DNA from 2 places in the Bacillus luti genome. Region 2 is predicted to be linked to the other one. Evidence: riboswitches for the same ligand, from Rfam matches in the RefSeq annotation. Region 2 holds a riboswitch; the other holds the start of a gene.
The links. Region 2 has a riboswitch for S-adenosylmethionine ahead of metI (cystathionine gamma-synthase/O-acetylhomoserine thiolyase). Riboswitches for the same ligand answer to the same signal wherever they lie in the genome.
Positions count from the first base shown of each region.

Region 1: another riboswitch for S-adenosylmethionine. It lies ahead of EUC40_RS20825 (LLM class flavin-dependent oxidoreductase); the one in region 2 lies ahead of metI (cystathionine gamma-synthase/O-acetylhomoserine thiolyase).

Region 1 covers NZ_CP040336.1:4,096,638-4,113,625, reverse strand. The annotation lists gene EUC40_RS20860 (RNA-guided endonuclease InsQ/TnpB family protein) at 1-64, shown strand, start outside; gene EUC40_RS20855 (hypothetical protein) at 115-573, opposite strand; gene EUC40_RS20850 (PepSY domain-containing protein) at 1,015-1,338, opposite strand; gene EUC40_RS20845 (SadB/YajI family lipoprotein) at 1,359-1,829, opposite strand; gene EUC40_RS20840 (response regulator transcription factor) at 2,004-2,678, shown strand; gene EUC40_RS20835 (sensor histidine kinase) at 2,675-4,045, shown strand; gene EUC40_RS20830 (hypothetical protein) at 4,244-4,450, opposite strand; SAM riboswitch class I at 4,707-4,813, shown strand; gene EUC40_RS20825 (LLM class flavin-dependent oxidoreductase) at 4,896-5,954, shown strand; gene EUC40_RS20820 (ATP-grasp domain-containing protein) at 5,947-6,903, shown strand; gene EUC40_RS20815 (LysR family transcriptional regulator) at 7,161-8,033, opposite strand; gene EUC40_RS20810 (DMT family transporter) at 8,153-9,049, shown strand; gene EUC40_RS20805 (S-layer homology domain-containing protein) at 9,296-11,035, shown strand; gene EUC40_RS20800 (hypothetical protein) at 11,159-11,797, shown strand; gene EUC40_RS20795 (alpha/beta fold hydrolase) at 12,238-13,146, shown strand; gene EUC40_RS20790 (DUF2798 domain-containing protein) at 13,397-13,636, opposite strand; gene EUC40_RS20785 (hypothetical protein) at 13,880-14,341, opposite strand; gene EUC40_RS20780 (YbjQ family protein) at 14,544-14,855, shown strand; gene EUC40_RS20775 (RNA-guided endonuclease TnpB family protein) at 15,148-16,503, opposite strand.
Region 2 covers NZ_CP040336.1:1,107,965-1,124,952, forward strand. The annotation lists gene EUC40_RS05705 (peptidoglycan D,D-transpeptidase FtsI family protein) at 1-446, shown strand, start outside; gene EUC40_RS05710 (PstS family phosphate ABC transporter substrate-binding protein) at 782-1,699, shown strand; gene pstC (phosphate ABC transporter permease subunit PstC) at 1,727-2,677, shown strand; gene pstA (phosphate ABC transporter permease PstA) at 2,679-3,545, shown strand; gene pstB (phosphate ABC transporter ATP-binding protein) at 3,574-4,389, shown strand; gene phoU (phosphate signaling complex protein PhoU) at 4,561-5,217, shown strand; gene EUC40_RS05735 (sugar phosphate nucleotidyltransferase) at 5,561-7,915, shown strand; gene rpmG (50S ribosomal protein L33) at 7,985-8,134, shown strand; gene EUC40_RS05745 (5-formyltetrahydrofolate cyclo-ligase) at 8,239-8,817, shown strand; gene EUC40_RS05750 (YqgQ family protein) at 8,922-9,122, shown strand; gene glcK (glucokinase) at 9,142-10,125, shown strand; gene EUC40_RS05760 (DUF2759 domain-containing protein) at 10,207-10,380, opposite strand; gene EUC40_RS05765 (MBL fold metallo-hydrolase) at 10,551-11,180, shown strand; gene EUC40_RS05770 (class I SAM-dependent methyltransferase) at 11,190-12,302, shown strand; gene EUC40_RS05775 (ArsR/SmtB family transcription factor) at 12,453-12,743, opposite strand; gene metC (cystathionine beta-lyase) at 13,116-14,279, opposite strand; gene metI (cystathionine gamma-synthase/O-acetylhomoserine thiolyase) at 14,276-15,388, opposite strand; SAM riboswitch class I at 15,631-15,740, opposite strand; SAM riboswitch class I at 15,943-16,052, shown strand; gene EUC40_RS05790 (bifunctional homocysteine S-methyltransferase/methylenetetrahydrofolate reductase) at 16,123-16,988, shown strand, end outside.

The DNA of each region.
Region 1 (16,988 bases), 2.2 Mb from region 2:
AGAGGGGTTAGGCGTGAAACAGCTCGCTAATGTGTTAACTCCCCTGACGTTAATCGTCCGTTAGGTCGAAACGTTAGAAACCCCCACTTCAAGCTTTGCTAAGTGGGGGAGTGTTCATAAAAAGTATTTAAAGTAGTAACAAATAGGCACAATAATTCCAACTATAGAAAATACAATGCTTCCTAGATTAAATGCAGAAAGTTTTGCACGATGAACTTGGACTGCACCTAAATCTACTCCGCCACTAAAATGCTTATCCATAACTTTAGCAACGTTTTGTTGCTGAGTAACAAAATAAGGTATTAACCATATGCAACAGAACAAAATAATACTGCCGAAAAAGAGGGTATCAATAATAGAAGATCCCCAATTGAATGAAGTAATGACTATGATAGCAAATTCGACCACCATAACAATTATCATAGTTACTGTATACCTAGATTTCTCAGAAACGTTTTTAAATACAGTATCGTCCAGAAATTTTTCTATTTTAGCCCATATTATACTGATTAACACGATTAGGCTAATGAAGAAAATAGTAAATAAGACTTTAATTAAAAGAAACTCAAACATCACCGACACCACCTGATAATTTCTAAATTAGAATGTAAAGTTACAACACTACGTGTATTAGTTATATAGGATGAGCGTTGTTGGACTTCGAACAGAATTTTTCTATTTCTGGTAAGTAAGCAGAAGCTTTTATAAAAAGAATATCTTGTCTCTTAGCAATTCATATTGTAATACAATTTGGTAGAAAATAGAATATTCAAATTTTATTAATTTTTAATAAAACAAACTTTAATAAAATTAAATAGTTACTGTATAACTATAAACATGTAACAAAAATAACGGATTAAGCAGAGGGAAATTTCATAAAGAGGAATTTTATCCGCGTTTCATCATTTTGAAAGGGTTAAAGATATGTATGTTTATAAATAAGGAGAGAATAGTTTTAAAAAAAGCAACGTGAGTTCCTTTAAAGATGGAATTCACGTTGCTTCATTATATTTTTTAATCTTCGTGATCGATTTCTATTGTGCCTGTTCTAGCGCTAACTTTTAAAACATTCAATAGATTGTCAAGTGTCTTGATTTCTACTTCATATTCAAATTGAGATTGTGTTAAGTTGTTATCTTCTAATTCGAATTCTTTTTTCACATTAATAATTTCCCCATTTGTATGAGCTAAAGAAATTTCACGAACTTGTTTTTCTGTGTAGTTGTCATTCTTTTTTGCATAATTGTAACCCATACCAAAGTATCCACCAACAATAGCGATACCGATTACTAAAATAGAAATTACACTTATTATGATTTTCTTTTTATGTTTTAACATTTTCATTCACTCCTTAATGATTAATCATCTATTCCAAATCTTGCTTCGAGTGCATTTTCTGCGTGCTCTAATTGATCTTCCAGTATATCTTGTTCTCTTTCTTGCGTTTGATATTGTTCAACAGTTATCGTTCCAGCGCGATAATCTGCTTCTAGCTGATTATCAGATAGGTCTATTTTGTCATCTAATTGGTCAATTTCTTTTTTTGCTGCTAAGTACGTATTTAAGTCATCTTCTTTTGTTCCAACTGGTTTCGTGTTATTTGCCTTTTCTATAATAGATGAGACCTCATCTTTGAAATCTTGTATTTGCTTCGTATCATTCGTAGCAGGCTCTGTTTTAGTTGGTTCTTGTTGTAGTTGAGCAACCTCTTTTTGTAATTTATCATTTTCGACTTTTAATTGTTGTACTTCTGTATTGTTATCAGGTTGAGTAGAACAAGCTGTTAAGAATAAACAAGACATTGCTCCAATTATCATCCAGTTTCTCACTATGTTTTCCTCCCTTTAATTGAGCATCTTATCCTTGCCTTTATATTACTGAACAAACATTAAAGGAAGATTAATGTGAAAAAATAAAATGATATAATTAAATAGCTTCTAATCTTTCTTTAATGTTTTGGAATTATAGTGATACATATTAATAAGAAGAAAAGGAGAATGTTAATGCGAGTTCTTATTGTCGAAGATGAACAAGACTTACAAAATATATTAGTAAAACGATTGCATGCAGAACATTATAGTGTCGATGGATGTGGGAGTGGAGAAGATGCCTTGGATTATATAAGTATGGCTACTTACGACTTGATTGTGCTTGACATTATGATTCCCGGAATAGATGGTTTACAAGTATTACAAAGATTACGCGCAGACAATAATACAACTCCTGTCTTGCTTCTTACAGCTAAAGATACAATTGATGATCGCGTAAAAGGACTCGACTTAGGTGCGGACGATTATTTAGTAAAGCCGTTTGCTTTTGATGAACTATTAGCAAGAATTCGAGTGTTAATGCGAAGAAAAACAGGGAATACATCTAATGTGTTTGAAATCGCTGACCTAGTGGTGGATTGCAATATGCATAAAGTAACAAGGGGAGACCAAGTTATCAATCTTTCCAGTAAAGAATTTGCTATTTTAGAATATATGATTCGTAATAAAGAAGTTGTGTTGACACGAGATAAGATTGAGCAACATGTGTGGAATTACGACTATGAAGGCGGCTCGAATATTATTGATGTTTACGTCCGATACCTTCGTAAAAAAATTGATAGCCAGTTTGAAACGAAGTTAATTCATACGGTACGAGGCACTGGTTACGTATTGCGAGTAGAATCATGAAAAAACTATCAATAAAAATGAGAGTAACCCTTTGGTATACGGGGTTAGTTGTAATTATTATGGCACTCGTGTTAGCTTTTATTTTAACTTCTTCAGATAAAGTTGTACTTTTTAATATGAAAAATCAATTAAAGAGCACAGTAAAAGAAAGCATTGAAGATATCAAATATAAGCATGGACAGTTAAAGATTGACGATGAGTTTGAAACTTTAGAAGATGGAGTAAATCTTCTCATTTATAGTAAGCAAGGTGAGCTACTGGCAGGAAGTAGTCCGGCCGGCTTTAATAAAAAGGTATCGCTTAAATCCGATGAAATACGAACTATTAAAAATGGTAATAAAGAATGGATAGTATATGATTTTCTCCATAATGCAGACGGCGATGAGCAAGTCTGGGTTCGTGGAATAATGACGATGAACCAATTATCATCAACGATGAATACGCTTATTGTGGTAACACTCATCTCTTTCCCATTACTTATTCTCATTGCGGCAGTGGGAGGATATTTTATTACACAAAGAGCGTTTCGACCTGTGAAACAAATGAGTGATTCAGCCAGTGAAATTGGTGATGGTAAAGACCTTTCGAAGAGAATTAATTTACAAGGTTCATCGAAAGACGAAATTTATCATTTAGCACAAACCTTTGACAACATGTTTGAGCGATTGGAGAAGTCATTCGAAAGTGAAAAACAATTTACATCTGACGCATCTCATGAATTAAGAACGCCAACATCTGTTATTATTTCCCAATGCGAATACGCCTTATCGCAGAGGAATAATCCGAAAGAAATGGAAGAATCTTTAGAAGTGATTTTAAGGCAATCAAGTAAAATGTCCTCGTTAATCTCGCAACTTTTATTATTAGCACGAGTTGACCAAGGAAAGCATGATACTTTTCAATTTGAATGTATCAATATGAGTGAATTAACGGAAATCGTTGTAGAAGAGCTTTCATTAATGGTTCAAGAAGCCTCGATTGATATAACAACAAATATAGAGGAAGACCTGTTTATTAAAGCAGATCAAACGTTGATGATGCGTTTATTAATGAATTTACTAACGAATGCGATTGCTTATGGCAAAGCGAATGGTAGTGTGAATATACAACTGTTCCGTGATGGAACAAACATAATAGGTAAAGTTTCCGATAATGGTATAGGCATCAGCGAGCAACATATTACGAAAATATGGGAACGCTTCTATCGAGTTGATGCAGCACGAACATCTTCAAACATTGGAAACACAGGTTTAGGATTGTCGATGGTAAAATGGATTGTCGAACTACACGGAGGAGAAATTACCGTTGAAAGTAAATTAGGGGAAGGCAGTACTTTTACATTTAAACTACCGATTGAAAAACGATAGTATAAGGGTTAAATTGCGATATAAAAAAACTAAAACAACGTGAATTCCTAATAACTATGGAATTCACGTTGTTTAATTGTATGTTTGGAAAGAATTTAATCAATGGAGGGCATTCAAAAGGTGTTTAGTGTTTTAATAGGCTACACGAAACGAGAAAGAAGATCCTTTACAGCAGAATTTGAGGGTCTTGAATGTATTTTATTCTTTAAATTTCTCCGGTTTTTCCACTCTAAAAGATTTTACTTCACCGCACTCTAAACAAAATGTGGTTAATAGTTTTGAACTCTTTCCTCCTGAAAAGAACCTACTATGTTCATCGTCGCAAACATACGCATGATAGGCGTTTCCAACTCGTCCCTCTTTAAAATTAGTAGAACCACAATTGTCACATCTTTTATTTTTCATGGTATTCACACCTCTTGAAGTTGATATTTATTTTGGTGTATTTTTACGGTAGAAGTAAAGCAACTTAGTTATAAATGATGTTTTCGACATGATACAACATACCCCTTTATATATTCGTAAGTAAAACAATATAATACCCCTATAAATCTCTATAACAATATGATTTCCCACATATCGTTTAATGTGTATCGGAAAAATAAGTATTAAAAATTGATTTTTATTATTCTGACGATTATAATGAATGAAAATCAAACAATTCTTATGTTGAGAAGTGGAGGGACGGGCCCTATGAAACTTCGGCAACCTCGTGTGAGACGAAAGGTGCCAATTCCTGCAGGTGAAGAAACACCTGAAAGATAAGAGCGGTTCAATTAGTCAAGAAGGCTACTCTTATTTGAATAAGAGTAGCTTTTTTTATGGCTAAGAGATGAAGGGGGAGTATGTAGTGGAGTATGGTTTTTGGTTACCGATTTTTGGGGGATGGCTTCGAAATGTAGATGATGAATCTATGCCGCCTACGTTTGAGTATGCAAAACAAACAGCGCAAGCGGCAGAGCAATTAGGTTTTTCAACAACACTTATTGCAGAATTAAACTTAAATGATATAAAAGGTGTGTCAGCACCAAGTTTAGAAGCGTGGACAACTGCGGCAGCACTTGCTGCAGTAACGGATCGATTAGAAATCATGACAGCTGTAAGACCCGGTTTTCACAATCCAGCAGTTACAGCGAAAATGGCAGCGAATATTGATCAATTAAGTAATGGCCGTTTTACATTGAATGTAGTTTCAGCATGGTGGGAAGAAGAAGCGAGGCAGTATGGCGGAGTATTTACCGCACATGATGAAAGATATGATCGCACAGAGGAATTTGTAACAATTTTGAAGGAACTTTGGAAAGAAGAAGAGTTTTCTTATAAAGGGGACTTTTATGAGCTTCATCATACACATTTAAGTCCAAAACCGGTGCAGAAACAAGGCATTAAGCTTTATGCAGGTGGTGAGAGTGAGAGAGGAAAAGAGGTCATTGTAAATCACGTGGATGCATATGTAATGCACGGGGGAACAGTGGAAGAAGTATCTGTGAAAATAGAAGATATGAAGAATCGTAGAAAGAAAGTCACAGAGGAGCCATTACAGTCATTCGGGCTTGCGGCTTACGTCATTTGTCGTGATACAGAAGAAGAGGCACTAGAAGAATGGAGACGCATAACGGATGTGAAAGACGATGCTTTAGGTTATGCGGGTTACCAAGACTTTATTAGTAAATCGCATTTGGAACAGCAAGTGAAGCTCAATGATTATTCTGTATCTAATCGCGGGTTACGTCCTAATTTAATTGGAACACCAGAGAAAATTGCAGAAAGGATACTCGCTTTTGAAAAAGTGGGTGTTACTTTATTACTTTTACAATTTTCGCCACAGCTTGAAGAGATGAAACGATTTTCTGAAAAAGTGATGCCATTAGTTGAAGCAAAAAGAAAGGAATTGATTACAAATGAGTAAAATTTACATATTACATGAGAATAAGGAATGGACGGATCATTTGGTGAAAAGGTTGGAAGAACTGGAGTTACCGTATGAGGAATGGTTTTTAAATGAAGGAACACTTCCGTTAGAACAAGAGCCTCCCCAAGGTGTTTTTTATAGCCGCATGAGTGCCTCTTCACATACGAGAGGACATCGATATGCACCTGAATTGACTGAAGGTGTTCTTGCTTGGCTAGAGGGATACGGGCGAACAGTATTTAACGGGTCTCGAGCGTTACGCCTTGAAGTAAGTAAATTAAATCAATATGCAGCATTAAGAAAATTTGGGATACAAGTGCCGAAAACAATTGGTGCTGTTGGCCGTGATCATATAGTAAAAGCAGCAAGGGAGTTAGGGGAAGTACCGTTCATTACAAAGCATAACCGCGCAGGGAAAGGCCTTGGTGTTCAACTGTTTCATTCCATTAATGCTTTAGAACAATATTTGGACGGTCCGGCGTTTGAAGAACCGATTGATGGAATTACTTTAATCCAGCAATATATTGAAGCGCCAGAACCATATATTACACGTTGTGAGTTTGTAGGCGGCCAGTTTGTATATGCAGTTAAAGTAGATACATCAGAAGGATTCGAGCTTTGTCCAGCAGATGCATGCTCGATTCAAGATGCTTTTTGCCCAGTAGGAGAAGAGAGTAAGAAAGAGACGCCAACAAAATTTGAAATTATATCGGACTTCCACGAGCCAATCATTGAACAGTACAAAGAATTTTTGAAAGAAAATGAAATTACTGTTGCTGGTATTGAATTTATTCGCAGCTCGGATGGAACAATTTATACGTATGATATTAATACAAACACAAACTATAATTCTGATGCAGAGTCTGTAGCGAGTCAATTTGGCATGCTTGAGCTTGCTAAATTCCTTGGAATAGAATTAGAAAAACAAGTAGAATCAGTTAAATAATAGATAAGGTTCTAGTGAAAATCCTTTTTTAGTTATAGTGATCGTATGGCCAAGTCCTGATGGTTTTTACACTAGAACGAAAAGTATAAGAAGTAGCCCAAGTTTCAATGAGGAACTTTGGCTGTTTGTATGTTGTATTTCTCTTTTATATATATTCGCAAGTAAAGTAGCACAATATCCCTATAACAATTAGAATAAGAAAACGTAACAATCAAATCATTCCTGAACTGTTGATTTTGTTTTGATTGCCGATATACTTACTCTCCATCCAGCCATTTTTGGGTATGTTCGATAAACCGTTTTGCAGCTGGTAATGCGTGTTTAATTGAAGTGAGCGACAGTCCAAGTGATCGTGTAGGTCTGTCTTCCAATTCTACAATCGTAACATTTTCGCTTTGTCCTTGTAATGCAAGTTCAGACATGACACTGATCCCAAGTGCATTCTCCACCATCGCGACAATTACATGATCATCGCCGGTTTCAAATTGAATATTGAGATGAACCCGAGCCGTTTCTAATACTTTCCTAACATCGTAACCGCACGAAGAAGCAGGCATAATAAAAGGCACTTTCTCAAGCTGAGCATACCGAATCGTGGATTGTTTACTTAACGGGTGATCTTTAGGGAGTACACATAGCATTCGATCTTTTCTTAGTGGGATAGATTCTAGATGGCTTGAAGACGGTAGTGACATAAAACCTAAGTCAATCACTCCTTGTTGAATCCACGTTTCAATCGTGCCATAATCTCCTTCCATTAATTTGATTTCAATTCGAGGGTGTTCTAAGTGAAATCGATGTATGATTGCAGGCAGCCAGTGAGTGGACACGCTTGTAAAGGTGCCAATGCGCAAGGTTCCCGCCTCTATGCCATTAATCTCTGCAACAGCTTGCTTCAGTCGCTCATTATGGTTTACTATTTCACGAACATGCGTTAAAACACGGTTCCCATTTTCCGTTAATCGAATACCTGTTTTATTCCGAGAAAGCAGTTGAAACCCATACTCTAATTCAAGACTCCTGATCGCATGGCTGACACCTGACTGAGTTACATTCAGTGCTTCTGCTGCTCTTGATAAATTTCCCATTTCAACCGTCTTCAGAAAAATTTCTAACTTAGTCAGACTCATCGAATCTCCTACTTTCTTATGTATGAATTTTGTTCAAGTATAGCATTAAATATATTCAATTTACTAATACTTCAATCACAATTATACTATGTACATAAATCTGAAAAGGGGAACTAAAAATGAAACCTATAAAAGCTGATTTTATGATCTTAGTTGTTACAATGACCTGGGGTTCTTCCTATCTTTTTATGAAAGTCGGATTGGAAACTGTTCCTTCATTTTCTCTTGTTGCATTACGCTTTGGTATTGCTTTTTTGGTTTGTGTCGCTGTTTTTTGTAAACAATTTCGTTCAATTCATTTTGTTACTCTAAGATATGGTTTTATTCTGGGGTTTTTACTATTTGTGGTATCTTCTTCAGTCATCTTAGGTTTAAAAACAACATCAGCTTCAAATGCCGGTTTTCTAGCCAGTTTGACGGTAATCTTTATTCCTTTATTATCTATCGTTCTGTTCAAAGATCGACTAAGTTATAGACTAATCATTAGTTCCCTTGTTGCAATGACAGGTATTGGCTTACTGACTTTGAATAATCAATTAACACTTAATTCTGGAGATTTACTCTGTATACTCGCCGCTTTCTTTTATGCTTTTCATATTATTGTCACCGGGAGGGCGGCTAAAGTTGCCAATACATTGCAGCTTGGTATTCTTCAATTGGGATTTGCAGGAGGCTTTGGCATACTCTTTGCCCTGATTTTCGAAAAGCCGCAACTTCCATCCACTAAAGAAAGTTGGATCGCTGTACTGGTGTTAAGCATTGTCTGCAGTGCTTTTGCCTACATTATTCAGGCGATGGCGCAGAAATACACAACACCGACACATACAGGACTCATCTTTTCATTAGAACCTGTATTTTCTGCAATATTCGCTTACCTGTTCATGAACGAAGTATTGCCACTCAAAGGGTATATTGGAGCATTGCTTATTCTTAGTGGTGTTATACTGGCTGAGATAAAAGTGAAGCGAAAACATTCATTTAAAGTAAAAAAGAGAGACGTGAAATGTACAGAGTAGTACCACTGAGTGAAGTTTCGCTTTATTCCAATGATTTTTGAATGTTATATTCCCTTATTATTTATGTATTTACAAATAAAACAGCATAATATCACCATGAACTCCTATAACAATATGAATTTTTGCATATTTTAAAATTTAATATATCCCCTAAAAACTTTTAATTGTATAATGTGTCTTGTCATAGTCTTTTAGATTTTTCGACAAAAAACCACAAAAATAGAAGACGTATTGGGAGACGACATTATGTATACAAAACTATTAAAATCAATTACATCATTATCACTTATAGGTGGTGCTTTATTATATACAAATGGCAGTGATGTGAAGGCTGCTGAAGCAGGTGTTTTTTCTGATGTGCCGACATCCCATTGGTCGTATCCGGCGATTAAAGATTTAGCGAGTAAAAATATTATTTCAGGTTATGGAAATGGAATATTTGGTTTTGGAGATGTTGCGACGAGGGAGCAAGTAGCGGCTTTAGTGTATCGTGTTATGCTTCCGAATAAACAAGGTGGAAATTTTAGTAGCAATAATTCTCTTTATATATTAAAAGATGGATCTAAGTTTAATAATCCTTATGGCGATATTAACCAAAACTCTACGATGTTCCCTGAGGAAATTTTAATGTTAACGAAGGCAGGGGTATTTAAAGGGGATGAGAAAGGGAACTTTAGACCGAAAGCTCCTGTGAATCGTGCAGAAATGGCGCAAATTCTTACGAATGCTTTTCATCTTTCGGCGACACAAAAACATACATTTAGCGATGTTCCAAACGATTTTTGGGGCGGAAATGCGATTAGCGCCGTGCAGTCAAACGGGATTGCATCTGGTACAGGTGAAGGGAAATTTGAGCCATACGGTGTGGTAAAACGTGAACAATATGCGCAGTTTTTATATAATACTTTGAACTATAAAAAGCCTGCGGTTGCGGTGCAAGATACAGGAGATGCGGCGTTATTAGCAGCATTTAAAGAGGATGTACAAAAGCGTATTAATGCATACGAAACGGACATTACAATTCCATATAAAACGAAAAATAGCAATTCAAAAGAAGTGATGAATACACTTTTTAATGCGTATAAAGAAGTGGCAAGTAAAAATGAGTATACAAATTATAATAGATCGAATGTTTCATACGGCATTTCTGGATCGCCTGGAAATTATACGTTTACGTTAAAGATTACATATCGCGAAACGAAAGAGCAAACGGAATATGTAATGAAACAAGCGAAGGCAATTGTCTCTTCTATTATTCAAGTAGGGATGGATGATCACGAGAAAGTGAAGGCGATTCATGATTATGTCGTAAAACATGTTTCTTACGATACGTCTTATAAAGCTTACACAGCATATGAAGCACTCGTTAATCGTTCTGCGGTTTGCCAAGGTTACGCACTATTAACCTATCAATTATTAAAAGAAGCCGGTATTGAAAATCATTTCGTAACAGGAACTGGTGATGGACAACCCCATGCTTGGAATATAGTGAAAATCGAAAACAAATGGTATCACCTCGATACAACATTCGATGATCCAGTGCCAGATGAACAGGGCCGCGTAACGTATTCATACTTCAACTTATCTGATGAGCAAATTGCAAGAAATCATGAGTGGAGCAGAAGTGACTATCCGCAAGCTACAACGAACTATTATAGTACATTAACAAATAAAATTGCGGCAGGTAGCACGAAAACTCCTGTATATCAGCAAATATTAAAAGATACAAAGTTAAACTATTTAGGAAATGAATACATCGCAAATAACTATAATGAATTAAAAAATAAAATGCAGCAGCGTTATAGTGCAAAGCCAGAAAAGATAGAAGTACTTTACAAGCAATCAATGAACGGTGCACTGCAAGATGTGAAAAAGGCAATTGGAGAAATTGGTTATCCGAAAGGGTCCAACCGTGTTTCTTATAAAGCGGAGCCGTATAACGCGAAAGAAGGGTATTCTTTAGTGACGATTACGTTTATGTATTGAGAATGAGAAAAAGCACCTATTTTAGGTGCTTTTTTATTATTTTAGTTCGACAAAACGTGACAAAAGAACATAACTATATCTGTTATGATGACTTTGATAATTTTACATTTTGGAGGATTAATAATGAACAAAAAGAAGATTTTTGCTGCGTTAATAGGAATTGTAGTTTTACTTGTGATTATTAATGTAGTTGTTACGAAAGGGAAAACGGCATCAACTAGTGAAAAAATGTACACGGAGAAAGAGTACAATAAATTAGTAGATGAGCATTTTGAAGAAACGCAAAAGCTAAAAAATGATAAGAGTGTATTAGAAACTGAAAATAAATCTCTTGATGCGCAAGTTAAGAAGTTAAAAGATGAATTAGCGAAAAAAGAGCAACAAGTAGCACAGCAACCAGTTCAACAAGAACAACCAAAGCAAGAACCACAACAACCAGCTCCACAGCCGGAAAAGAAAGAAGAGCCTAAACCAGAGCAACCTACAGGCGCATTTGCAAATCCTGTGAAAAGTATAAATAAAACAGATGCAATGAACAAAGTGAAAGAAAAAGCGAAGCAAGATTTCCAAAATGATTATATGACGCAAAACTTTGTTGCAGATGAACAATCAAAAGCATTTGATTTCTTAAACGGTATTGAAATTAAATCACAAGAAGAATTGAACGTGATGAAGAATGCATTGAAAGATTTTCCGAATGACTTTATGACAGCGAAGTTTGTTTATGAAGAGCAAATGAAGGCGAAGAATAAGCAAGGGTAATACAAAAACGCTATCTTTTAAAAAGGTAGCGTTTTTTTGTTATGAGTTATACAGTTATTCCTGCATTTGACATATGCAGTCTAACCTTGAAGCTAAGATTAAGGGATAAGCAAGGACTTTTAGGTGGTATCACCGCAATTGTTCTTTTGCAAATCGCTGTATGGACTACAAAAATACCTCATACAGACGACCAGTATAAATAAACTATTGTATTTCTCAATAAACAAAAACAACTTAACATAGTAAAATAATAGTTGGATGGGAGTCCGATACATATTATTAAAATTAAGATGGTTCAAGTCGGAGGAAGGCACCTTAGGGTGTCTTTTTCTTTTGGCTAAATGGGAGTTTTGCCTTAAAGAAGATATATTTTCAATGGATGATTACCATGAGTATATAGATAAAGTTCATCCATATATTTGTAGAAAGGAGGAATTCAAATGAAGAGAGATGATAATAAGATTGGTCACTTTATATCCGAAAAAGGGAAGGAAGATTTTCAAATTGCCTACGATGAATCAATGGCACTCCTTCCAAAACCTAACGAAACGAAAGATATAAAAACTAAATATGGCACAATTCGTGCTTACTACTTTACTAAAGAAGAAAACAAACATAAGGAACCAATACTCTTACTCCCTGGACGCGGTGCATCTACTCCAATGTGGGTCCCAAATTTAGAAGGGCTAAGGGAGAAAAGACCTGTTTATACGATAGACTTACTCGGTGAACCTGGAATGAGTATGCAAACGAAGGTGATTGAAAACCAAAAACAACAAGCAGAATGGCTAAATGAAGTAATTGAAGGATTAGGTTTAGAAAAAGTGCATATCGTGGGTGTCTCCATTGGAGGTTGGACAACAATGAACTTGGCTAGATATAATCCTGAGCATATTGCTACGGCTAGTTTATTGGACCCAGTCTTTGTATTTGCGCAAATATCCATAAAGATGATTCTAGCATCTATTCCAGCTTCCGTTCCTATTGTACCTAAGTTTATAAGAGAAAAGATGTTAAGCTATGTTTCTGGAGGAGCAGAAATAAATGACGATGAGCCGATCGCTAAGTTAATCGAATCGGGTATGCGTAACTATAAACTGAAAACGCCAGCGCCCGATCTATTGAGTAAAGAAGATTTAAAAAATATCAATATTCCAGTACTTGCATTAATGGCTGAAAAAAGTACAATGCACAATTCGGCAAAAGCAGTTGAAACTGGGAAAAAATATGTGAAAGATATTGATATAGTTAATTGGAAAAATGCATCTCACGCAATCAATGGTGAGTTCTCTCACGAGGTTAATGCTAGAATCCTTGATTTTGTAGAAAAATATTCTAATGATAACTAAGTTGTAATGACAATTTTACTTCTTCTATTTTCATGAATATGTATAATTACATAAAATTTCAGAGAAAAAGAGAGTATACTTTCATATTGTGTAATAAAGATAAAGCCCGCCTACGGAAATAGGCGAGCTTTTTTAACATATAAAGAAAAGACAACCTTTAAGGTGCCTTCCTTCGAGTTGAAATATTTTACGTATATTACTTTACTAGGTTAAGTTTTGTGATGATTATCTCTTTTAATTTAATTTATTTTTAAGCATCCTTCTCAACAAATGTGAATACTTTCATTATCCTTTTCACTACAAAGGGTAGTAATTTAGAAGCTAAAAATGCAAGCACGAAAGCAATTGCCCAAGTTTTTATCCATGATTTGAGAAATAAAGCTGTATACCCAACATTCATTGAAACCATGACGAAAGAGATAATACTAGATATACCTAAAATCATAAAGATATTAAAAATTATTGGTTCAAATTTTTTATTGATTTTCAAAATTAACACCTATTTTCTATATATGCTTTGCTGTATTTAATTTTACCAACATCTAATCTTACAGTTTGAAATCTAGGTTGTCCAGCTTGTTGTACTTTTCTGCAATAGCAACAATTGTTATATAACTACAGAGTAAATAAACGTCTTCATAATATATAATTAATATTTCTGCTTTGGATGATAAGGAGCAGAATTCGATAGGCTGTATGAAGAGAGAAAGGATCCCCTTAAAGGAGATCCTTTTTACATTTTAAAAAAATCTTTCATCATTTTAAGGTCTTTAATTTGTACTGTCACACCTTTAACCCTATCTTTCTTCTCATCTTTAACAATTGTAATTTGCTCCTTATTATCAACCCAAACAAGAAACTCTTCTTTTGCGTCATCTTTATATGTAACGGTAATAGTAGAATGCGCAGATTCTCGCTTTTTTTGATCAAGTGTAATTGTTTTAGGAGTGCCTTTTTGAACTGCTGAAACGATAGAATTTATCATTTCTTCGTTGTCTGTTTGAGATTTTGAAATGTTGTTATTTATTGTGCTAAGTATTTCAATGTCTGTAATATTTGCGGAGTTTAATTGAAAGGTAGTCTGTGTATGTTCTTGCTTAGCTTGTGAAGGTTTATCTGTAGCCGAGGTGCTTGTACAACCAATTAAAGTGAAAGATAGAACGGTTAGAGCACATACATAAGTAATTTTTTTCATGTTATCCCTCCTTATCATCAATTATAACAATTTTCTGTTAATTTGTGCAGTTATTGTAAGAAAATGGTGAAAATAATATATTACTCTTACAAAATTGTCACATTCATGTAAGGTAATTCAATAGATTAGATACTTTTTCCATGTCATAATAAAGACATAAGAAAGCTAATCAAAACTACAATTTATTAGGAGCGTGTCAGTCATGATTGTAACAACAACGTCTGGAATTCAAGGTAAAGAGATTATTGAGTATATCGATATTGTAAATGGTGAAGCTATTATGGGTGCAAATATTGTCCGCGATTTATTCGCTTCAGTTCGCGATGTTGTCGGTGGTCGTGCTGGTTCTTATGAAAGCAAACTTAAAGAAGCTCGTGATATCGCAATGGATGAAATGAAAGAACTTGCAAAACAAAAAGGTGCGAACGCTATCGTTGGTATTGACGTAGATTACGAAGTAGTTCGTGATGGAATGTTAATGGTCGCTGTAAGTGGTACAGCTGTACGTATATAAGTAAGTCAACTACTCCCACTGAGATAAAACGTTTCAGTGGGGGCTTGAGTTAGAACACTAGGTCTTTTCGTCTATTACTAGACAGTTTGACGCTCTAGCATTCATGCCACCCTATGGTAACACCCCAAGTATATTTTTGGTCGGTACTGGCAACAAACGATTGTTTTCCCACTTGCACAACCCTTTCGAAAAAGAGCAATTCTTCCTTATGGAAGAAGCCACCACTCAGATGAATCCGGCGTGTGCTACAAGCCCCGACGAGTCGAGTACACATAGATGGTTGACGCACCCACTAAGCTATGCGCGAAGCAACAGCCTTACGTTTTTGCACTTCTAATAGAATCGGCGTTTTCACTTTGAGGTTGTCATCCAATTCTACAACTCTGGATTTTCGCAATGTATTCAATGCGCCATTCATATCAGCGTGAATACATGTCCCTGCTTTACTTTGGTACAGGCCACGGGTGATTCGTTTGCCACTAAAGCGATACTGTGTCCTATCGTTCTTAGCCCAAACTGGAACCGGATCTTTATCCAGAAAACTAGCTTTTGAAGTATAGCTTTCTTCTTGTTTTAAAAAGCGGATGCCTTCTTTTACACATTTATTCTCAATTGCTGCCATCAGTTTATGAAACGGGATTTGCACAAATGTTTGATTATTCTTTTTCCCCATATGAGATTTTTGTTTCCAACCAGCGTTATACCCTACAACAATCGTATCTATATCGAATTCTTTCACTTTTTTGAACAACAAGCCTACCGTTTGTGCAATGTAACCATGTATTTGTCGTTCCCGTTTATGCCAAAGTGCAGCCATTTTATTGGTTACAACTCGTTTAGAAAGCCCGTTTTCCATATTTTTCAGCCCTAGATTACGTATCGTTTTGTTGAAGTACTGGTTAATTGATTTTAGTTTTTTTCCATCAATTAAAAAGGTATCACCTGTATTGGTTACGCAACTTACTAATCTGTCTACACCTAAATCGCAACCTAAAGCGTTACTCGTAGTCGTGGGTTGTTTCTTCATTTGAGACACGTGCATTTCATATGTGTAATGCACCTCAAAGAACCGACCTGTTTGCTTCGGTACAATCTCAATGTAGGAGATTTTTTTATTTCTTACGTTTTTAGGCATACGTATTCGAATGGAACCGAATTTTTTTCTAAATGCAATATTCATTGGAATGATCCAATATCCGTTATCATCCACTTTTGGAACTTGATAGATTTCAATAATTCGTTTGTCAGTGGGACGAGAATAATTTGGAAACTTCGGACGACCTGTGAACTTATCAGGATGTTTCTTCCACTGTTCCAACGCTTTAAAAAAGCTCTTCACTTCTGTAAATAAGGCTCTACGAATCGCTTGAACAGAGTTTGATTGAACGCCCGAGTAGTTCATATCAGCCTGCATGGCATTGTCCACTTCTTTTACAGTAGCCACCCTGTTATCATTCAAATAACTTTGTTTTATCGTGTACAAGCCAACATTTCGCAACGCTTTTGAACTATGCGACATGCGCTGAAGTAAACGAAATTCTTTTGCAGTAAGGCAAGCTCGTCCGATATGCTGTTTCTGCGTGAACCGTTGCATCGTTTCTCTTTTCTTTTGTTTCCGTAATACTTTCACTGTCTTCTTTCTAGCCATTGTTTTCACCACCTTTCTTAGAAAGTTTATTAAGCGTATTCATTACTTTTGGCTTAAGTAGCTGAATGATAATCATTATCTAATTTCGTTGCCTTACAATCTATTCCCTTCTTATCTACATAATATCGTAAGACAAAAAGAAACAAACATTCGTCCTCAAAAATTATTAAGAGCGAAACAAAAGCGTTCAGCCTACCTGCTGACGGCAATTCATCTCCACCTGAATTGTTGGGTTTCACCCGTAACACAAATCAGATGGAGTCTTCTTGCCGGAAAGGATAAAAAAACAGGCTCACCCCTTGAAGCTTATGCTTTGAGGTTTTTTTTGTTTTCAAGTTGTAGAAGTAAAAAGAATGTACCGTATTCTTTAAGAAAAGAGTCATCTTCAAGGTCTTTCACTTCTATTGTTTATGACTAAAATTAGAATGAAAGATTTATCAATCGAATAAAAAAGGCTAGGATTGCTCCTAGCGCTCAATAAAAGA
Region 2 (16,988 bases):
GAAAAGTTGTTCAATCTATGGAACCGAAAGTATTAAATCGTGTTGATATGCCTGAATCACAAATTAAACGTGTGCAAGAAGGGTTTAAACAAGTATTTAACAGCCCGGGTGGTACGGCATTAAGTTACTTCTCGACTGCAAAATATACAGCTGCTGGTAAAACAGGTACAGCTCAAACAGTGTATGGCGGAGATAAAGAGATTGGTAGAAATGCAAAAGGTGAGCGTAAAGAGACATATAACTTAACATTAGTAGGCTATGCGCCAGCTGATGATCCAGAAGTAGCGTTCTCTGTAGTTGTACCTTGGGTAGATGATAAATCAGGTATTAACGGTTATATTAGCCGTGATATTATGGACGCTTACTTTGAGTTGAAAAAGCAAGAAAATGGCGAAGCTCCAAAAGATGAAAAAGATAATAAAAATAAAGAGCAAGATGCTGAATAAAATAGTTGTAAAAAAAGCACACTATCTGAAAAGATAGTGTGCTTTTTTTATAGTTTATGCATATCGTGTAATAAATGTGGACAAGTATAAACGATTGAAAAAAGTACGCAATCTCACAAATGATACTTGTATATTGTGTGATGGGAGGATAACGATTTTACGGGCTAATAATCAGTGTGGATGAACAGTTTGCTATGGATTAAAATTTCACCTTATGTTGGTTCTTGTGGAACTTTACAAAACTTTTACAAACAATTAAAACCGAATTAATAGTTTAGCAGTATTCTTATATCTGTAATCCTGTTATTTCCGGTTACTTCTAGGAGGAAGAACACGTGAAATGGATGAGTACGTCGATTAAAGTTTTCATATTACCGATATGTTTCCTTTGTTTTGGCATGACTACTGCATTTGCTGTGAGTGAAATGGGAGAAGTGAGAGTTGATGGATCCTCAACAGTTTTTCCTATTATAGAAGCAGTAGCGGAGGAATACACAAAGGTGCATCCAAATGTGAAAATTTCGATCAGTGTATCTGGAACAGGAGGAGGATTTAATCGTTTCAGTAAAGGAGAAGTAGATATAAATAATGCTTCAAGAGTAATGAAACAAGTGGAAGAAAATGAAATGAAGAAAAACTCCGTTCAGTTTACACCGTTTGAAGTGGCTTACGATGGTCTTACGATCGTTGTAAATCGTCAAAATCATTGGGTAGATGATATGTCAATAGACGAGTTACGTCTATTATGGAGTGAAGATGGAAGAGAGAAGCGATGGTCACAAATTCATTCATCATGGCCACGTGAACAAGTGAAGTTTTATGCGCCAGGTGTAGATTCTGGTACTTATGATTATTTTCAAAATGTCATCTTACAAAAAAGTCGCATTGTAAAAAAAGTCTCTTTGTCTGAAGATGATCAAGTTATTATGCAAGGAGTAATGAATGATAAAAATGCCATTGCTTTTGTAGGATATGCTTATTATATGGCCAATCGAGATAAGGTGAAAGCGATAAGAGTAAATGGTGTATTTCCGACGAAAGAGACCATTCAATCAGGTGAGTATAAGCCTTTATCTAGATCGCTATTTACTTATGTGAATGATGCATCAATCCGAAATAAAATGAATGTAGCAAGTTATGTTGAGTTTATGATTCATCGTGTTGGTAACCTCGCTGAAGAGGTAGGATATGTGAAATTACCAAAAGAAAAATATAATGAACAGCTGCGAATGTTAACAGAAATAAAAAGGTAATGTCAGGGTGGAAAGGGGTTTTCATCTTTGGCTCATAATGACAAAAGTCAAATTACATTTTCTGTACAACATTTGATTGAAAGAAATACAAAACAAAGAAAAAAAACGCAGCGAATCAATCGAATGGTTCCGTTATTACTAAAAATAATTGCTAGCGTGTCTATTGTGACGACACTTGGAATTATTTTTACGCTTGCCAATGAAACAATGATGTTTTTTCAAAAAATATCATTATACTCCTTTTTGACGGAGAAAGAATGGTTACCTTTTTTTGAAGATCCTAAGTTCGGTATATTACCACTTATATGTGGAACGTTCCTTGTAACAGTAATCGCTATGTTCGTAGCAATACCTATTGGTTTAGCTTGTGCCGTATTTTTAAGCGAATATGCTTCAAATAGTGCACGGAAAATATTAAAGCCAATGTTAGAGCTATTAGCAGGCATTCCGACAATTGTATATGGCTTTTTTGCATTAACAATTATCACGCCGCTTTTACAACGGATTATACCAGATTTACAGTTTTTTAATGCAATTAGTCCAGGGGTTGTTATTGGATTTATGCTGATACCTACAATTGCATCTCTGTCTGAAGACGCGATGAGAGCTGTAGCGAAAGGGACGAAAGCAGCTTCGTTAGCACTCGGAGCAACTCGATTTGAGATGGTAAAACAAGTCGTGTTTCCTTCGGCTTTTACAGGGATTATAGCGGCGATTATATTAGCAGCTTCCAGGGCAATTGGTGAAACGATGATCGTTGTAATTGCAGCGGGATCCACACCGAATATATCGCTCGATCCGACACATTCGATTCAAACGTTAACAGCCTATATTGTGCAAGTGAGTTTAGGTGATGCTCCGCATGGAACGATTACTTATTACAGTATGTACGCTGTAGGCGCAATGTTATTCTTGTTTACTTTTATAATGAACATCATTTCGCAGTCTATTATGCGCCGCTTTAGGAGGGTGACATAATATGCGAATGTTGAATCATAAAAAAATACAAGAAAATATGGCATCACGTTTTTTAAAAGACCGAATTTACAAATTGTCATTTTATATAGCAGTTTGGTTTTCAATAGTAATACTGTTTATTTTGCTTTTTCAAATCTTTGAAAAAGGTATAAGTTATCTTTCAATAGATTTTTTTACAAACTTTGCTTCACGTAATCCGAAGGAAGCTGGGATTGCTGCAGCTTTGTCAGGAACAATATTATTTATGAGTATTGTTATACCAGTCTCCTTTATATTTGGAGTCGGGACTGCTCTTTATTTAGAGCAATATGCGAAGGAATCTATATTTAAAAAGGTAATAGAAATTAATAATCAAACGTTAGCAGGGGTACCTTCCGTTGTATTTGGACTACTCGGCTTAACTATTTTTGTATATGCTCTTCATTTAGGAGAGAGTATCGTCGCAGCGGCATTGACGATGAGCTTACTCGTCTTACCGACAGTTGTTGTGGCTAGTCAAGAAGCAATTAGGTCTGTACCAAGTTCATTATTAGAGGCTTCTTACGGATTAGGTGCTACGAAGTGGCAAACGATGTATCGGGTTGTACTGCCGTATGCTTTCCCGGGAATTATAACGGGTTGTACGTTAGCCATATCAAGAGCAATTGGAGAAGCGGCACCGCTGTTAGTTATCGGAGCGCTTGCATTTGCAAACTATGTTCCATTTAGTATGTTTGACCGGTTTACAGTTTTACCAATTCAAATTTTTAATTGGATGAGTAGACCACAAGAAGAATTTCAGTACGTAGCAGCAGCTGGGATGATTGTTTTGTTAGGTTTGTTGCTCTTTATCAATATATTTGTCTTATGGTTACGAAATCGAAAATAAGTTGGAAGTGGATGAAAGGGGAATTCAAATGGTAGCAACAGTAGTAAATGTACAGGTGAAAAACGAAGAGAAAATCGAGACTGCACCAAAGAAGGTAGTATTTGATACGAAAAACTTAAATTTATGGTACGGCGAAGACCATGCTTTAAAGGATATTAACTTAAGTATTCATGAGAATGAAGTTACAGCAATTATCGGTCCAAGTGGTTGTGGTAAATCAACGTACTTAAAAACATTAAATCGTATGGTAGAGTTAGTACCGATCGTTCGAACTACAGGTGTAATTGAATATAGAGAACGCAACATATTTGATAAATCATATCCAGTTGAAGAATTACGAACGCATGTAGGAATGGTATTCCAAAAGCCAAATCCATTTCCAAAATCTATTTATGAAAATGTAGCATACGGCCCGAAAATTCATGGTATTCGTGATAAAAAAACATTGGATGAAATTGTTGAAAAAAGTTTACGTGGAGCAGCGATTTGGGATGAGTTGAAAGATCGTTTGCACGATAATGCATATGGTTTATCTGGTGGACAGCAACAACGTTTATGTATTGCACGTTGTTTAGCGATTGAGCCAGACGTTATTTTAATGGATGAGCCAACGTCGGCGTTAGATCCAATCTCAACATTAAAAGTAGAAGAACTAATTCAAGAGTTAAAGAAAGACTTTAGTATTGTTATCGTAACGCATAACATGCAACAAGCAGCTCGTATTTCAGACAAAACTGCTTTCTTCTTAAGTGGAGAAGTTGTGGAATATACAGATACAAACAAATTATTTACGACACCTTCAGATAAACGAACAGAAGATTATATTACAGGCCGATTTGGTTGATGTCGCTAGCAAGGCTAAGAGTAAATGCCCTCTTAACAGAGGGCATTTCTTATTTTTACCTCATTTAAATAGAGAATGAATACTTCTCCTATCTTTAAGCTTATTGCAGGCGTAAGGGGCTACGTAGGAGATTTATATATAATGGCACATAATATTGAGGGGGAAGAAACAATGGTAAGAGAACAGTTTCAATGGGATTTAAAAACGTTACAGCAAAAGGTGATTGAGCTTGGTGAGCTAGCGAGAGAAGCTTTATTACTTGCGATGGAAGGTTTGCATACAAGAGATGTAGAGAAAGCGTTAGAGGTTATAGACGGTGATTATCGTATGGATAATTTAGAAGAGGAAATAAATGATCTTGCACTTATGCTTATTACGAAGCAGCAGCCTGTAGCGAGTGATTTACGAAGAATTTTTATTTCAATTAAAACAGCAACAGATTTAGAGCGTATTGCAGATCATGCTGTAAATATTGCGAAATCTACAATTCGTCTCGGGGAAAAAGAAGTGACAGTTAGTTTGCAAAATCTTGACGAAATGTTTGAGATTGCTCATAAGATGTTAAATTTAGCACTGGAAGCATATGAGCAAGAGAATTTAACTATTGCAAAACAAATTGCTGAAATGGATGATTCAGTTGATGAAATATATGGAAAAGCAATCCGTGAATTTATCTCTTCAATTCCGGAACAACCAGAAACAATTACGCAAATTACACAGTTATCGTTTGTGGCGAGATACATTGAGCGTGTAGCAGATCATATTACGAATATTGCTGAAAATGTATTTTATTTAGTAAAAGGAAAGCATTATTTATTAAATGAATAAATAAAAAAGCAGGTGAAACATTACCTGCTTTTTTTAGTCAAAACATGACAAAAAAAGCTCGTTGTTTCCTTTAGTTTATGATGATAAGATGTATCATAATGTAATCGAAAAATTAGCACGTATAGGTTGGTTACATAGTAAACATTATTTTACTAAGTTAATAGTAAGCGCTTTCTTTTTTGGTGGAATGTAAAAGGTACATTTATATAAGAAATCTTAATCAGCGTTTCTCCCCAGTGGTGATTCGTTGAAACAATCAAACTTAAGCTAGTTAATGCGGGGTAGAAAATATACATAACGTATATGGAGTTACTGAACATTATATAAGTGGAGGCTGAAGTATATGAAGGGGGTTATTTTAGCTGGAGGAAAAGGAAGACGCCTTAGACCATTAACATGTAATACTCCAAAACCGATGTTGCCATTATTAGAAAAACCAGTATTGGAATACAATATTGAATTATTACGTCAGCATGGTATTCGTGAAATCGCAATTACAGTTCAATATATGAGTACAGCCATTAAGCAATATTTTGGTGATGGTAGTAAATGGGGAGTAAACTTGTACTATTTTGAAGATTCTCCTCCGCTTGGAACTGCCGGAAGTATTAAACAGGCGGAAAAATTTTTAGATGAAACATTTGTTGTGATAAGCGGGGATGCATTAACTGATTTTCAATTATCAGATGGAATTGCGTTTCATGAACAAAAGAAAAGAATGGTAACTATGTTTGTGAAGGAAGTAGAAAATCCGCTCTCCTTCGGTTTAGTTGTAATGAACAAAGAACAAGAAGTGACACGATATATAGAAAAACCGAGCTGGAATGAGGTAGTCTCTAATATTGTGAACACAGGGATTTATATTATGGAGCCAGATATTTTTTCTTACATACCGCCTAGGCAGTTTTTTGATTTCAGTCAAGATGTGTTTCCGTTATTGGCAAATAAAAACGCGTTATTTGCATATTTATCAGAAGGTTATTGGTTAGATATCGGTACATTTGATCAATATCGCCAAGCACAATTTGACTTGTTAACGAAAAAATTGCAAGTACCTATTCCATATACGGAAGTATTACCGCTGGTATGGATGGGAGAAGGTGTGACTATTGGGAAGGGAACGAAAATTCATGGCCCTTCTTTTATTGGAGAAGGAGCAACGATTGGTGCAGGAGCTGTAATTGAGCCCTATTCCATTATCGGAAAAAATAGTGTTATTTCAAGTTATTCTCATCTTCAAAAAAGCATTGTTTTTGCAAATACGCACATTGGAAAGTATTGTGAGCTATTAGAAACGACAATAGGAGAGCACACAATGGTTGAAGATGATGTCACACTGTTTCAGCGAAGCATTGTAGCGGATCGTTGTCATATAGGGAAAAGTACGATAATTAAGCAAAAGGGAAAACTATGGCCTTATAAGGCGATTGATAGTCATTCGATCGTAGCATCAGCTGGTGTGCAAGAAAGTGAAAAGGGTGCAGGGTGGTTACAAAAAAGTCGCATTGTAGGAAGAGGTAATGTTGAGATTACTCCTCAATTCATTGTGAAAGTTGCGATGGCGTATGGATCTCTTTTTGCAAAAGGGGAAAGTATATTAATTGGAAGCCAAGAAAATATAGAGACAACTTCTTATAAAAATTTATTCCTTCATGCTATTCATGGTATCGGGATTCATACGATGGAATGCAAAGAAATGAACGAGTCACTGTTTCAATATAGTATTCAAAATTTGCAATGTGCAGGTGGGGTTTTCGTTCAAGTGGAAAATGAGAAAGAGGTTGTTATAAAGTTGTATGGTAAGGATGGGATGCTGTTAACGTATAAGCAGCAAAAGGCAATAGAGCAAGTATATATGTCTGAGTCTTTTTATTACGTATGTGAGAAAGAAATGGGACGAAATAATTTGGTCCATGTTTCGTTACAGGATTATATAGAAGCAGTATTAGAGCACATTGATATTGAGAAAATACAAACACAGAAGTTCCATCTTTTAATTAATAAGAGAAATGACATGTTACAACAGTTAATTATGCTCTTTTTGCAAAGGCTTGGGTGCACAGTTACATGGATTTATGCGGGGGAACAAAAAGATCATGTGAAAGCTTTGATGAAATCAAGTAAAGCAAATATGGCACTTATGTTTTCAGAGCAAGGAAATTATTTTGAGTTATATGATAACCATAGTAATATTTACCAAGGTACAGATTTTGAGGAAGTAGATATTCCAGATTTATTACTTGAATCGACAGGAAATATTTACCCGATGTCTTTGAAATTAGGAGAGTGTTACCTACTATTTTATACACATGATGAAAAAAAGTCTTTTCAAGTAAGATGGAAGCGAGATATTTTATACCGAATTGGAAAATTATTCGAGTTAATAGCGCTGCAAGGAAAAACGTTTCGCAGCATAGTAGAGCAATCCCCTCCGCTCTATTTACTTTATGATGAAGTTGTATGTTCATGGAATGAAAAAGGGAAAGTAATGAGGAAATTATTGGCCGATATGGAAAGGCAGGAAGAAGGTATATTTGAAGGAGTACAATTCAAATATGCAGAAAAAGAGTGGTCGTATATCGTTTCTGACACAAAACAACCAAAATTTTTAGTGTATTCACATGCTAGAAACCCAGTGATAGCAAGGGAAAACATGAAAAATCTTATAGAAAAAATTAGACAATATCAAAAGGTGTAGAATTTTTATTTTAAAAGTGGTATTATAGTATAGTCTGATTTAAGTTATTAGTACTGGAGGGAAATAAGAATGCGTGTGAATATTACTCTAGCATGTACAGAATGCGGAGATCGTAACTATATCTCAAAGAAAAACAAACGTAACAACGCTGAGCGTATCGAGCTTAAAAAGTATTGCAAGCGTGACAAGAAGTCTACGTTACACCGTGAAACAAAGTAAGCAGTAGGAATATTTTCCTACTGTTTCTTTTTTTATTCGATTCCTCTCTTAAAAGTGATACACTATCATCGTAGAGCAAAGTATCACTGTGAGGGGGAAAATGTGTGAGAGAAGAGAAACTACGTTTACGTAAACAAATAATAGAGCACATGAATTCTTTATCAGAAGAACGGTATACAACTTTATCAGAGCAAATTGCATTTTCGTTGTATGCGCAAAAAGAGTGGGCTGAAGCTAAAACAATTGGAATCACTCTTTCAATGGAAAATGAAGTGAATACATATCCTATTATCGAAAAAGCTTGGGAAGAAGGAAAGAAAGTTGTTGTTCCGAAGTGTAACAAAGAAACAAGAACAATGTCTTTCCGACAAATTAGTAATTTTGATCAATTAGAAACGGTGTATATGAATTTACGGGAGCCAATTCCAGTACTTACAGAAGAATTGGATGCGGATGAAATCGACCTTCAAATCGTGCCAGGTGTAGCTTATACAGAGCGAGGAGAACGGATTGGATACGGCGGTGGCTATTATGATCGTTATCTCGTGCATTATAAAGGGAAAACGCTATCATTAGCCTATGAATTTCAAATGGTACAACATATTCCAGTAGAGCCATTTGATAAAAATGTAGAAAAAATTATTACAGAAAAAGGAACAATAGTCATAAATGGGCTTGTATAGACAAATAAAAATTGACGAGACTTTTTCTTCTTGATTATAATAAAATATGTGAACGTTTTCTTATTATAATTTTTTTATAGTAAGTGAGCATAGAGGGTGATGAAATGGTATCTATTTATGATATTCAGCAATTGCTAAAGAAATTTGGTACGATTATTTATACGGGTGATCGAATTGCAGATTTACAATTAATGCAAGATGAATTGCGTGAATTAAATCAATCACAGCTAATCGATCCGCAAGACTATCAAACAGCTTTATTTTTATTGAAGCAAGAAATTCAAAAAGAGCTAAATAAGAATTAGATAAAGGTAGGTAAGCAATATGGAAGAGAAATGGTTAGTTGGTGTTGACCTTGGTGGTACAACGATTAAATTAGCATTTATTAATATGTACGGTGAAATTTTACATAAGTGGGAAATCCCTACGAATACAAATGAGCAAGGAAAACATATTACACTTGATGTAGCGAAAGCTATTGATAAGAAGTTAGAAGAGTTAGGCGAATTAAAAAGTAAGTTAATCGGTATTGGCATGGGAGCTCCTGGTCCTGTACATGTGGCGTCTGGAATGATTTATGAAGCGGTTAACTTAGGATGGAAAAACTATCCGTTAAAAGATTTATTAGAAGTAGAAACAGGATTACCTGTTGTGATTGATAATGATGCAAACTTAGCGGCGCTTGGTGAAATGTGGAAAGGTGCTGGTGAAGGAGCAAAAGATTTAATTTGTATGACACTTGGTACAGGTGTTGGTGGCGGCGTAATTACTAATGGTGAGATTGTACACGGCATAAGTGGTGCTGCTGGTGAGATTGGACATATTACAGTCGTTACAGAGAATGCTTTCCCATGTAATTGCGGAAAGTCTGGTTGCTTAGAAACAGTAACATCTGCAACAGGTATTGTACGTGTTGCTATGCAAAAAATACAAGAGACTGATAAAGAGAGCATGTTACGTTCTATGTTAGCAGAAGAAGGGCGTATTACATCAAAAGATGTGTTTGAAGCGCATGGCCAAGGTGATGAACTAGCAGGCGAAGTAGTAGAGAAAGTAGCTTCTTATTTAGGATTAGCTGTAGCGAACCTTTCTAGTACGTTGAACCCAGAGAAAATTGTTATTGGTGGAGGCGTATCTAAAGCTGGAGATGCACTATTAGAGCCAATTCAACGTTATTTCGAGCAATATGCGTTCTCACGCGCTGTAAAGAGCACGAAGTTAGCTATTGCGACACTTGGTAATGATGCAGGTGTTATCGGAGGAGCTTGGCTTGTAAAAAAGCACAAATACGAAGCGAAGATGATATAAGTTGTGAAATATAAAAAAGGAAGGGGGAAGCCCTTCCTTTTTTTTGTGCAAAATCTTGATGAAGAATAACATGTACATGAATTAAGCTGCTGGAGGGTACCCGTTATAGAGAACAGTCATAATCGTAAACCATCCGAAAACGAGTACAGTTGCAATTGCAAAGCCGCCCGCGAAAAAGTTCTTCTCGCGAAGTGTTCTAAGCGTAGCAAATACAGCTAACAGAGTGACAAGCGCAAAAATAATAACAAGGCCCATACAATATCCTCCTCTGTCTACCCATTCCTTAATATGAGTTTTTGGAATATTTACTCTTTTATATTGTACATGTTTTAAAAATGATTGTCGAGATAACATCCTTTCTTTTCCTAAGAGAAAGAAATGTTGTATCATTAAAAGTAAGTTTAATAACTGGAGGAGATTTTCATATGAAATGGACACAAATGCCATTAGGCCCATTACAAACAAATGCTTATATTTTAACGAACGATCAAAATGAGTGTATTATCTTTGATCCTGGTCACGAAGGAGAAAAGCTCGTGACATATTTGCAAGAAGAACAATTAAAACCTCTTGCGGTTTTATTAACACATGCTCACTTTGATCATATTGGTGCTGTCGATGCGGTAAGAGACGCTTTCCATATTCCTGTATACGTACATAAAGAAGAAGCAGATTGGCTAGGGGATGCAACTGTAAATGGCTCTCAAATTTTTATGATGAACCGCAGTATTACAGCAAAGCCAGCCGATCATATTATTGATGCAGAAGGTGCATTAACAATTGGTTCATTTAATTTTGAAATCTTTGAGACGCCAGGACATTCTCCAGGAAGTATTTCTTATTATTGTAAAGAGGCGAATGCGGTGTTCTCTGGAGATGTATTGTTCCAAATGAGTATTGGAAGAACGGATTTACCTGGTGGAAGTTTTGCTGAATTAATTGGAAGTATTGAAGAGAAGTTATTTGTCTTACCAGATGAAACAGCGGTGCTATGTGGACACGGTCCTGAAACAAGTATTGGTTTTGAAAAAGAAAATAATCCATTTTTACAATAAGGAGTCATGATGGGGATGGAGCTCATTTTAAGAGAATGGATGGGGAAAGAAAAAGATTATTCTATTTCATATAGTACGTATATGAACCTTGTATTATATACAGAAGGACATGGTTATTATATGAAAGAGCGTAAAAAGATTGGAAGACAAGGGGATTTTTTTACAAGTAGCAATGTATCCTCTGTTTTTGCAAAAACTTTTGCTAAGTTTTTTATTCGTCTTGTGGAAAATGGTGAAGTTGCTCCAAATATTTGTGAGATTGGTGGGGGAACAGGTAAGTTTGCCTATGACGTTTTACAAGAATGGAAGCAACTATCTCCGGAAACCTTTATTGATGTAAACTATTCAATGATCGAAGTGAGCCCTTTTCATAAAAAATTACAGCAGGAAAATCTTTGTTCGTTTTCTAATGTGTCATATTATACGTCGCATAGTGAAATGGGAGATTTGTTCGAAGGGATTCTTTTTTCGAATGAGTTATTTGATGCATTTCCTGTTGAAGTAATTGAGAAGAGAAATGGAATATTGTATGAAGTACGTATTACGTATACAGAGGAAGGGAAACTTACAGAAGTATGTAGACCTTTAGAAAAAAGAATCGGTCAATATTTATTGAAATATAATATTCATATTGCTGAAGGGCAGCGTTTTGAAGTACCGATTGCGATGGAAGGTTATATAAAAGAAATTGCGAAATGGTTTCAAAAGGGAATATGTATTACAGTTGATTATGGATACACAAAAGAAGAGTGGATGCACCCTGCGCATCACGAAGGAAGTTTACGAGGGTATTACGAGCATAAGCTAATACGTAATCCTTTAGCATATCCGGGGGAAATGGACCTTACTACTCATATTCATTGGGATGAGCTGAAGGAGATCTTTAGCTTACAAGGAATGCATGCAGTATGGCATAAGAAGCAATCTGAATTTTTGTTAGCAGCAGGAATATTAGAGCAGCTTACGAGTCATCAAGACCGGGATCCTTTTTCAGAAGCTCAAAAACAAAATCGAGCAGTTCGTTCTATGATTTTGAACGGAGGATTAGGGAGTGCCTTTGATGTTGTGATACATACGAAAGATATGCAACATTTACAGTTGAATCGGTATGTGACCATATAAAAAAACAAGACACAGTATATATTTCTGTGTCTTGTTTTTTAATACGACTGTTAATTATGTAGCATCATATATTTTCTCTCATGATATATATATATTAAAGATATGAGATGAAAAATATAGAATACGTCCTTTTTCTCTGTCTATTAGTCCCTAACCTAATAATACGCGAACGAGTTGAATAATTGTTTCGTTTTCTACTTTGTAGTAAATTTCTAATCCTTTTCTTTCACTAGAAACGATTTTAGCGCTTTTTAACTTTGCTAAATGCTGTGAAATTGTAGATTGTGGCATGTTTAAGCCAGTGTACATTGTAGAAACGTTGCTTGGACCACGCTCGATTAATCCTTTTACGATACATAAACGAACAGGGTGAGCAAGTACTTTCAATAATTCTGCATTGCTTTCATATAGTTCTAATTCTTTTTGAAAGGTTTCTAACATGTTCTTTTCCACCTCCGTGTGAGCTGTTATACCATACTATACATACCAAAAAATTAACGAAAAGAAAACAGTTGTTGCAGAAAAAAAGTCCTAAAGTAAAGAAATTGTAAGAAAAGAGACCCTGATGTAAATAAAGTAGATAAAATTGCATGGTTTTGTAAAATGACATTTTTGGGTGAAAATTTCGATGCGTTTTAAAAATTGAAAGATATAGATATATTTGTAACACAATTTTATCATGATTTTCTTATTCTTTCAAATGAATATACTAAATTTTTAAAATAATATGACAAAGGAATTATAATGATATATATAGAATATAAAACAGGTTAAAAGAAAAGAAGCTGAATGTACTCAGCTTCTTTTTTTCATTTATGCATTTACGGGTTCTTCTACATAAGAAAGGGCATTTTCGAAATCGGATATTAAATCGTTAACATTTTCCAGGCCGACGGATAACCGAAGTAATGAATTGGAAATACCTCTTTCATCACGAGCTTCTTGCGACAGTGCTGCATGTGACATTTTAGCTGGATAGGAAAGGATCGATTCGACAGCTCCTAAACTAACCGCAAAGACCGGTAATTTTACTTTTGATAAAAATTGGCGGAGTGCATCTTCTGACTGCAAAGTAAATGATAAGACCGCTCCAGCTGACGTTGCTTGTGATTGCTGAATATCAAAACCAAGATGTGTTTGTAATCCTGGATAATAGACATTTTTAACTTTAGCGTGCTCTTGTAAATAATGTGCAATTTTATTGGCATTTGCAGCGGAATGTTCGAGACGTACATGCAATGTTTTTAGACCGCGAAGCACGAGAGAACAATCTTGTGGTCCTAAAATAGCACCGAATGCATTTTGTAAAAAACCAAGTTTTTGAGCGAGTTCGGCATCTTTTACAACCGCTAATCCGGCAGTAACATCACTATGACCAGCAATAAACTTTGTGGCACTATGAAGAACGACATCAGCGCCAAGGTCAAGTGGCTTCTGAAATAATGGTGTTAAAAATGTATTATCAACAAAAGTAAGAGCGCCAATAGATTTTGCGAGTTTAGAAACCTCGCGAATATCTGTCACTTTTAAAAGTGGGTTGGAAGGTGTTTCTACATAAAAGAGCTTCGTATTCGGTTTAATATTCTGCTTTATTTCTTCTAGATTGGTCATATCAACAAAGGTATGTGAAACACCGTATCGAGAGAGCACTTCAGTTATAATTCGGTAAGTGCCTCCATATACGTCTTCTGAAATAAGTACATGATCGCCTTGTGAAAGGAGGAGAAATGCAGTAGAAATTGCCGCAATGCCGGATGCAAAGGCGAATCCCTTTGTTCCGCTTTCTAGTAAAGCGATAATATCTTCAAGAGCTTCACGAGTTGGATTCCCGGATCGGCTATAGTCATATTTTCCAAATGTATCTACATCAAATTGGTGGAATGTTGATGTATTATAGATGGGAACGTTAACAGCTCCTGTTTGCGGGTCATGTTTATATTGGTTGTGCAGTAAGAGTGTATCTATAGAATAACTCATATTCTTACACCTTCTTTTACAAGTTTAATGGCTTGCTTTAAGTCTTGAATTAAATCGTTACTATTTTCAATACCGACGGAGAATCGAAGAAGACGATTGCACACACCGTTTGCTGTTCTGATTTCTTCAGGAATATCAGCATGTGTTTGTGTTGCTGGATATGTCATTAAACTTTCCACACCACCAAGACTTTCAGCAAATGTAATTAAGGATAAAGATTGTAAGAATGGATTAACCCAGGCTTCATCTTTAAGACGAAATGAAATCATACCGCCTCTTCCTGGATAAAATACATCTGTCACACCATCTTCATTGTTTAAATAAGCAACAACAGCTTTCGCATTTTCTTCATGTTGTCTCATGCGAAGCGCTAACGTTTTCATACCGCGAATTAATAGCCATGAGTCAAATGGGCTTAAGACAGCACCAGAGGCATTATGATAATGAGCGATTTCCTCACAAAGTTCCTTTCCTTTTGCAACGACAAGTCCGCTTAGTACATCGTTATGCCCACCTAAATATTTCGTTGCACTATGAAGTACGATGTCGGCACCTTCCGTTAATGGTTGCTGTATATACGGCGTGTAGAAGGTGTTGTCTACAATAAGGAGTAGTCCATGCCTTTTCGCTACAGTTGCGACAGCGGCAATATCAGTAACTTGCATTAATGGATTAGTTGGAGTTTCTATGAAAATAGCCTTCGTTTCAGTGGTGATAGCTTTTTCGATTTGTTTAATAGATTGTGTATTTACGTATCTACATCGAACATTCCACTTTTTTTCGTGCTCAGAGAATAATCGATAAGTGCCCCCGTATAAATCTTCGGATACAATAAGTTCGTCTCCAGAGCGGAATAAAGAAAGGACGAGGAGAACAGCAGCCATCCCTGAACTACAGGCATAACCTTGTTCGCCATATTCTAAGTCCGCGATTGCCTGTTCTAAAAGACCACGAGTTGGGTTACCAGTTCGTGAGTAGTCAAAACCAGTAGATTGACCAATCCCCTCGTGACGATAAGCGGTTGAGAAATAAACAGGTGGATTAACGGTTCCTGTTGTAGTTTCGCTACGATTTCCGATTTGTGCTAGTTTTGTTTCGATAGTTGACATGTAAAAATTCCTCCTTTTTAAATTAACAATTAAGTGAATATAAAGTGAAACTTTAATCAGTGAGGGATTCATCCCCACTGATTATCAGCCCTCACCGATCGGGCTTTTACGGGCAGTTCGATTCCAAGCTAACTTCTTTGTTCCAGCTGAATTTTGAGGTGGGAATCTTACTGCCCTCAAATAGCGGGGTAAAATAAAAAAAGCCTTCTAAGAAGAAGGCTTTCGGTTTGAATAGAGTCTTCTTCTCATCTGTCAAATCGTTCACAATTTGCTGGAATTAGCACCTTATTAACAAATGTTAATGGTTGCTGAGGCGTCATAGGGCCAGTCCCTCTACCTCTCTAGATAAGAAAGTTCGTATGAAATTTTATTATGGTTTTAACTTTACAACAAAAGATAATTGAATTGCAACTTTATTTTAAATAATTTTTATTTTTCCGCAAGTGTCATTGACTTTTGCATTTGTGCATGCTAAATTTATTAAAAAATTAACAAACATTGTTAAAAGGGGAACGCATTTCCTTTTAGCTACATAAATAAAATATATAGACAAACTCTTATTGAGAGCGGTGGAGGGAAAGGCCCTGTGAAACCCGGCAACCTTCAAACAATATGTTTGAAACGGTGCTAATACCTGCAAAACGAATGTTTTGCATAATAAGAGGAGGATCGATTATGTCCCCCTCTTCAAAGTGAAGAGGGGGTTTTTATATTGATAGAAATGAGGGAGATTCGTGAAATTACTAGATTTATTATCAAAAGGAACTGTAATAGGTGATGGTGCAGTTGGAACGTTATTGCATTCACATGGTTTGCAAAGTAGTTTTGAAGAATTGAATATATCAGATCCAGATTTAATTATATCGATTCATAAGCAATATGTAGCTGCTGGGGCAGATGTAATTCAAACAAATACGTACGGTGCAAATGAAGCGAAATTACGTATGTATGGTTTAGAAAATCAAGTTACTGAAATTAATAGAGCGGCAGTAAAACTGGCGAAAGCATCTGTAACAGAAAGAAATGCAATTTTAGGAACAATTGGTGGTATGAAACATATCGGAGCTGTTACAACGACCGATATGGAAAGGGAGTTTATGCTACTTGAGCAGGCAGGTGCTTTACTAGAGGAACAGGTTGATGGACTGCTATTAGAGACTTTCTATGATGAGTTTGAATTACTTCATGCTGTTAAGGTGTTACGAAAACAAACGAATATTCCCATTGTAGCTCAATTAGCGTTACATGAGGCAGGTACGACTCAAAATGGAAATGATGTAAATGAAATATTAAAACAGATTTTAGATTATGGTGCAAATGTTGTTGGATTGAATTGCCAACTAGGACCACTTCATATGACAGAAGCCTTGAAAATGATATCGATCCCTCAAAATGGTTACTTGTCAGCATATCCGAATGCAGGTCTTCCAAATTATGTGGAGGGGCGTTACGTATATGAGGGAAGTCCAGCTTATTTTGAAGCAATGGCACCGAAATTTATTGAGCAAGGTGTTCGGTTATTGGGTGGTTGTTGTGGTACGACTCCAGAACATATTGAAAGTATGAAGCGTGCTACTCTAAATGTTACACCTGTAATAGA